Regions from separate parts of the Arthrobacter sp. 05T423 genome, predicted to be linked through region 3. Evidence: riboswitches for the same ligand, from Rfam matches in the RefSeq annotation. Region 3 holds a riboswitch; each other region holds the start of a gene.
What was found. A riboswitch is a leader RNA that binds a small molecule or an ion and turns the genes downstream of it on or off. The one in region 3 is predicted to bind S-adenosylmethionine.
Positions count from the first base shown of each region.

Region 1: another riboswitch for S-adenosylmethionine. It lies ahead of AC1DFE_RS06475 (bifunctional o-acetylhomoserine/o-acetylserine sulfhydrylase); the one in region 3 lies ahead of AC1DFE_RS15520 (DUF1737 domain-containing protein).
Region 2: another riboswitch for S-adenosylmethionine. It lies ahead of AC1DFE_RS01710 (aminotransferase class V-fold PLP-dependent enzyme); the one in region 3 lies ahead of AC1DFE_RS15520 (DUF1737 domain-containing protein).

Region 1 covers NZ_JBFTLC010000005.1:163,924-166,178, forward strand. Annotated here, with positions in the region: gene AC1DFE_RS06475 (bifunctional o-acetylhomoserine/o-acetylserine sulfhydrylase) at 69-1,385, opposite strand; SAM riboswitch class IV at 1,427-1,543, opposite strand; gene AC1DFE_RS06480 (VOC family protein) at 1,672-2,255, shown strand, end outside.
Region 2 covers NZ_JBFTLC010000001.1:358,750-361,004, reverse strand. Annotated here, with positions in the region: gene hisN (histidinol-phosphatase) at 41-853, shown strand; SAM riboswitch class IV at 1,025-1,138, shown strand; gene AC1DFE_RS01710 (aminotransferase class V-fold PLP-dependent enzyme) at 1,174-2,255, shown strand, end outside.
Region 3 covers NZ_JBFTLC010000021.1:57,991-60,245, forward strand. Annotated here, with positions in the region: gene AC1DFE_RS15510 (O-succinylhomoserine sulfhydrylase) at 1-285, opposite strand, end outside; gene AC1DFE_RS15515 (rhodanese-like domain-containing protein) at 287-697, opposite strand; gene AC1DFE_RS15520 (DUF1737 domain-containing protein) at 694-1,002, opposite strand; SAM riboswitch class IV at 1,016-1,130, opposite strand; gene AC1DFE_RS15525 (NtaA/DmoA family FMN-dependent monooxygenase) at 1,373-2,255, shown strand, end outside.

The sequences.
Region 1 (2,255 bases), on a different contig from region 3:
AAGAATGTGACGGCTGTGTGACTCCCGGCCCGCTCACGGGACGGGAGTCACACCCGTGGCACCTGAAGTCAGACGCCTTTGGCCGCGCGGAATCCGGCGTCGAGGTCGGCAAGGATGTCGTCGATGTGCTCCAGGCCCACGGACAGCCGGACCAGGCCAGGGGCAACACCGGCCACGCTCTGCTGTTCCGGAGTCAGCTGGCTGTGCGTGGTCGACGCCGGGTGGATGACCAGGGAACGGACGTCGCCGATGTTCGCCACGTGGGAATGCAGCTCCAGGGCGTCCACAAAGCGCTTGCCGGCTTCGGCGCCGCCGGCCACCGTAAACGCCACCACCGCGCCGGTGCCCTTGGAGCCATACTTAAGGCCACGCTCGTACCAGGGGCTGGACGGCAGTCCGGCGTAGGCCACGGACTCGACGTCGTCGCGGGCTTCCAGCCAACTGGCCACCGCCTCTGCGTTGGCCACGTGGCGCTCCACCCGCAGGCTCAGTGTCTCCAGGCCCTGGGCGATGAGGAAGGCATTGAACGGGGACACTGCGGAACCCAGGTCGCGCAGCAGCTGGACTCGCGCCTTGAGGATGTAGGAGAGATTGGCCCCCAGGGCTCCGCCCGCGCCGAGGTCCCGGGCGTAGACGAGCCCGTTGTACGTGGGGTCCGGCGTGTTGAAGCCCGGGAAGCGCCCGGGATCCGTGCCGAAGTCGAAGTTTCCTGAATCCACGATGACACCTGCAATGGCGGCTCCGTGCCCGCCCAGGTACTTGGTGGCCGAGTGCACCACGATGTCTGCGCCCCACTCGAACGGCCGGATGAGGTAGGGCGTGGAAAGAGTGTTGTCCACGATCAGCGGCACGCCGGCGTCGTGGGCTGTCCGGGCAACGCCTTCGATGTCCAGGACGTCCTGCCGGGGGTTGGACACTACCTCGGCGAAGAAGAGCTTGGTGTTCGGCTGCACGGCATCGCGCCACTGCTGCAGGTTGTCCGGGTCGGCCACGAAGGTGACGGATACGCCGAACTTCTTCAGCGTGTGTGCCAGCAGGTTGTACGTGCCGCCGTAGAGGCTGGGGCTGGCCACCACATGGTCGCCGGCCTCGGCGATGTTGAGGATGGCGTATGTTTCGGCGGCCTGTCCGGAGCTCAGGAGCAGTGCGGCAAGCCCGCCTTCCAGGCTGGCGATCCGCTGCTCAACGGCGTCCTGGGTGGGGTTGCCGATCCGGGTGTAGATGGGAGCGATCTCGGCGAGCGCGAAGCGGTCCGCTGCGCTTTCTGCGCTGGGGAAGACGAACGACGTCGTCTGGTAGATCGGCAGCGACCGGGCTCCGGTGGCGCTGTCCGGCGTCTGGCCGGCGTGGATCTGACGGGTTTCGAATGACCATGCGTTGGACATGGGGCTCCTCTGCTGAAGGGGCATGTGCTGGTCCCTGCACAGGCCCGCGCTTGCCGCACGGCGGGCGCCGCGCAGCCAGGTCTTCACCCGGGGCACCCCGCCGCGGTGGAGGGTTGCCGGCCAGCGAGCCGGGGCTTCCTTCGCTGGCACTCATGACCTGCGATCAGTGTAGGAATGGCAGTGTTACGCGCACAGCTTTGTGACGAACTTCGTCAAAGTATGGACTTTTCTCAAGGTTAGGCGAGCCTTAGCTGAGAGCCCCGTCACAAAGTGCCAAGATGAGGGCATGCGCATGGATCACGTCTCTTACGCCTGTGAACACGATGGCCTCGCGGCCACCACCGAACGTATCTCCTCCGCCCTCGGCGTCGAAGCCGTTAAGGGCGGGGTGCACCCCCGGTTTGGAACCCGGAACATGATTATTCCGCTGGCCGGCCATAAGTACCTTGAGGTTGTTGAGGTCCTGGACCACCCGGCGTCGGACAAGGCACCGTTCGGCCAGGCCGTCCGGGCCCGGTCCGCGGCGGGCGGCGGCTGGATGGGCTGGTGCGTCGAAGTTGACGACCTCGCCCCCTTCGAGGAACGCCTGGGCCGCTCGGCGGTCAACGGCAACCGCAAGTTCCCGGACGGCCGCGAACTTGTCTGGAAGCAGATCGGCATCCTTGGCCTGATTGCGGACCCGCAGGTTCCTTACATGCTGAAGTGGGAGGGCGATCCGGAACTGCACCCGTCCAATGCCTATGACAGCAATGTGAAGATGTCCAGCCTCACGATCGCGGGCTCTGCCGAGCGCGTGACCGAGTGGCTCGGCGAGCCGGTGGAACGGCCGCTTGAGGACGTCGCCGTGAACTGGGTAGCCCCGCACGGTAC
Region 2 (2,255 bases), on a different contig from region 3:
CCTCCCCGCCCCGACCGGCCTTTGAGGGTAGTTTGGAAGCATGACCCAACCCGCTTCAACCTACAACGATGACCTGCGTCTGGCCCACGTGCTGGCCGATTCCGTGGACGACCAGACCATGAGCCGGTTCAAGGCGCTGGACCTTCAGATCGAGACGAAGCCAGATCTGACGCCGGTCACCGATGCGGACAAGGCCGCCGAGGAGTCCATCCGCGGCCAGCTGTCCCGCTCCCGCCCCCGCGACGCCGTGCTCGGCGAGGAGTTCGGAAGTTCCGGCCACGGTTCGCGCCGCTGGATCATCGACCCCATCGACGGCACCAAGAACTTTGTTCGCGGCGTTCCGGTTTGGGCCACGCTGATCGCCCTCGTCGACGAAGGCGAACCCGTCGTGGGCGTGGTCAGCGCACCGGCACTGGGCAAGCGCTGGTGGGCGGCCAAGGGCGCCGGCGCCTACACAGGCCGTTCCCTAGCGGCCGCCACGAGGCTCAAGGTGTCCAATGTGTCCAGCCTCGCCGACGCCTCGCTGTCCTACTCCAGCCTCGGCGGCTGGAAGGACCGCGGAAACCTCGATGAGTTCCTGCAGCTCACCGAGGATGTGTGGCGCACCCGCGCCTTCGGGGATTTCTGGTCCTACTGCCTGGTGGCCGAAGGAGCGGTGGATATCGCCTGCGAACCGGAGCTGAACCTGTACGACATGGCGGCGCTGGTGCCGATCGTGACGGAGGCAGGCGGCCGCTTCACCTCCCTCGAGGGCACGGACGGCCCGTTCGGCGGCAATGCACTGGCTACCAACTCGATCCTGCACTCTGAAGTCCTCAAGCGTCTCAACCCGCAACTGGACGACTTGCTTTAGTTTCCGCTCCGAAGCCCCTCAGCTMAATTTTGCGACGGCGGGCGCCCTCTTTTGGTGGCGCCCGCCGTCGTTTCTTCGGCAGCAGGCCGAATATCTGGCCCACGTAATAATCCGCTTAACATTCCGGACCGCCTTTTTCTTCGCCCGTCCGGATGTCCTAGTCTCGTAACAGGTCACGAGTGCCAGCGCTAAACCCCGGTTAGCTGGCCGGCAACCCTCCATTCGCGGTGGGGTGCCCCGGGTGACGACCAGGCCGATCCGGAACGGACGCGGCAAGCGCGGATCCCCGTCACACGGGGTCCTTTTCTCAGTGAGGTCCCATGACGACTGCCATCATTTCTTCCACCACCGACGCCGGCGTGCTGGATGGCCGGTTTGCGGCCGCCGGCCGTCCCCTGGCCGCCGTCACCGGCGCGGAGATCCAGGCACCGCTGATCCAGGGCGGCCACATCCGTTACGCCAACCTTGACTACGGCGCCTCCGCGCCTGCGCTGTCGGTTGTTTCCGCATACCTCAATGAGATCCTGCCGTATTACGCGAGCGTGCACCGCGGCGCCGGCTATGCCTCGCAGATCAGCACGTCCGTGTACGAGAACGCGCGCGACATCGTCCGGGAGTTCGTGGGCGGCCGCGCGGATGACGCCGTCATCTTCACCCGGAACACCACCGACTCCCTCAACCTCCTGGCCGGCTGCCTCCCGGTGGAGGACCACCACCACACGGGGGAAGTGCTCTACCTCGACATCGAGCACCACGCCAACCTGCTGCCGTGGCAGGGCGTGCCGCACCGCAGCGTGGTGGCCTCGGACACGCTGGAAGCCACCATCAGCAGCCTGCGGGCGGAACTGGAGCACGGCGATGTCAGCCTCCTGGCTGTGACTGGCGCCTCCAACGTCACCGGGGAAATCCTTCCGATCCGGCGCCTTGCTGCGCTGGCCCATGAATTCGGCGCCCGGATCGTGGTGGACGCCGCCCAGCTCGCGCCGCACCGCCGCGTCAACATCGCCGCAGACGACGTCGACTACCTCGCCTTCTCCGGCCACAAGCTCTACGCCCCCTTCGGCGCCGGCGTCCTGATCGGCCGTCCTGACTGGCTCGACGCCGGCACCCCGCACCTCGCCGGCGGCGGTGCGGTCAGTGAAGCCAGGCTCGACGGCGTCAGCTGGGCCACCGGCCCCGCCCGCCACGAGGGCGGCTCACCCAACGTGCTCGGTGCGGCCACCCTGGCCCGGGCAACCCAGGTCATCGCTGCCCTGGACCCGCAGAGCTGGCACGCCCACGAGGCTGCCATCCGGTCCTTCCTCGTCGAAGGATTGCGCGAGATCGACGGCGTCACCGTCCACCAGATCTTCGCTGACAGCGACCCGGACGACGCCATCGGTGTGGTCAACTTCTCCGTGGA
Region 3 (2,255 bases):
GAACACGGCGGACATGCCGGACGCCGTCGCAAAACATGCCTCGGTGCCTTCGAGCAGGCGGAGCCGTTCCTGGAAGGTGGCCACGGAGGGGTTGCCGTAGCGCGAGTAAACGAAGCGTTCGTCCTCGCCGGTGAAGGCGCGCTCGGCGGCCGCGGCGGATTCGTAGACGAATCCGGAGTTCAGGAAGACCGGCTCGGTGGTCTCTTGGAAATTGGTGCGGTCAAGTCCGCCGCGGACGGCCTGGGTATCGGGGCTCCAGCCGGCGGCGTCGTGATTAAAAGTCAACTTAGTTCTTTCCCAGGTTCGTCGGCAGTCCGCGGTTCTTCCAGCCGTTCACGGTGCGCTCGCCGTAGCGGTCGGGTTCGCCCTCGAAGCCTTCGAGCACGTTGTAGGCGGTGAAACCGGCCTGCGTGGCGGCGATGGCGGCGGCGATGGAGCGCTGGCCGGAGCGGCAGAGGAAAAGCAGCTCCGCCTTGGTGTCCTCGGGAGCCTGCTGCTTCAGCTGCTCGACGAAGTCGGGGTTGGGGATGCCGCCGGGAAAGGTCCACTGGATGAACAGGGGGTCGTTGTCGGTTGCCTTAGTGTCCGGGATGCCGATGTGCGCCCATTCGCCTTCGGTGCGCACATCAACCAGGACGGCGCCTTCTTCGAGCTTGGCCCACGCGTCCTGCGGGGTGAGGTCTCCGGCGTAGCTCATGCGTGGCCCTCGTAGGCTTCTGCGCTGAGGTCCTCGTCGGAGTCCAGCCGGTCCACGGCGGTGGCGACGGCGGCATCCGCGCTGGCGACGGCGTCCGGCAGGATGACGGCCTGGGCCACGATGACGCTGGTGCCGTTGAACGTGGCGGCCGGGCTGCCGTGCAGCACGTACCCCTCGGCCAGGGCCGCGGAGATGCGCTCACAGAACGAGCGGTCGTCCGGCCCCGTGATCAGGCGGTAGGACAGCTTTTCCTCAGGTTTATCCTGCTGGGACGGCAGCGTTGCAACGCCGGGGGCGTCTGACACGACGGATCTCCTTTTCTCACGCTTGCAGCTCGAAGTGGTCGATATGCCGAGTATTCACCTGAGGCACCCCGCCGTGGAAGGAGGGTTGCCGACCGGCCAGTCAGGGCTTAATGCCGGTACTCATTACTCCCCGAAAACGTAGCACTGACGGCGGCGGCGCGCACCGCCGCCGCCGTCATCTTCCGTAACGCACCAAACGGCAACGCGGGGTCACTTACGGCCCAATCCGGGTGCGGAAGCGGCCGTAAGTGACCCCGCGTTGCGGTCACAAAGCCGTTGGCCGGGAGGATAATGACGGGAGATGAACCGCCGTAACGCCGGATGAAACCAGGCCGCAGTGAATGATTCGACCGCGAATACAGTGACTCCCATGCTGCACTTTGGATGGTTTGTGGGCCACGGCTTCGGGGTCCAGGGCTGGGGGACGCCCGGGTACGGAATCGGCTATGACTGGAAGAAACCCGCCCCTTACCAGCACGCGGTCCGGGAGTTTGAACGGGCGGGGCTGGACCTGTTCATCATCGAGGACTCGCTCACCGTCCCCGACACCTACGGCGGCAGCGCGGAGGTTTCGCTGGCGCAGGCATCCTTTGCCCCGAAGCACGATCCGCTGGCCCTGGTGCCGTACCTGCTGTCCGCCACGGAGCACCTCGGCATTGTGCCCACCATCAGCGCCTCGTTCTATCCGCCGTTCACCGCAGCCCGGCTGCTTGCCACGCTGCAGCACTTCTCCAACGGACAGCTGGGCTGGAACGTGGTGACCTCCGGCAGCGACCTTGCCGCGCAGAACTACGGGCTGGACCAGCAGATCGAGCACGACCTCCGCTACGAGAAGGCCGAGGAGTTCGTAGGCGTCGTGCGGAAGCTTTGGCGCAGCTGGGAACCGGACGCCATCCTGGAGGACACCAGGGCAGGCGTCTTCGCGGACCACACCAAGGTCCGGCCGATCCACCACGACGGGGAGTTCTTCAAGGTCCGGGGACCTCTGAACACGGCCCCGCTGCCGGAGGAACCGGTGCTGGTGCAGGCCGGGGCATCCCCGCGGGGCAAGGCCTTCGCCGGGGCGAACGCGGATGTTGCGATTGCGCTGGCCCGCGGTGCCGGCGGCATGAAGGCCTACCGCGACTCCATCCGCGCCGAGGCCGCCGCGGCCGGACGGAACGCCGACGACGTCAAGGTGCTGTTCGTCCTGAAGCCCACCGTGACCGGCTCCGAGGCCGAGGCCGAGGAGCTGCGGACCGCCCGCCGCGAGC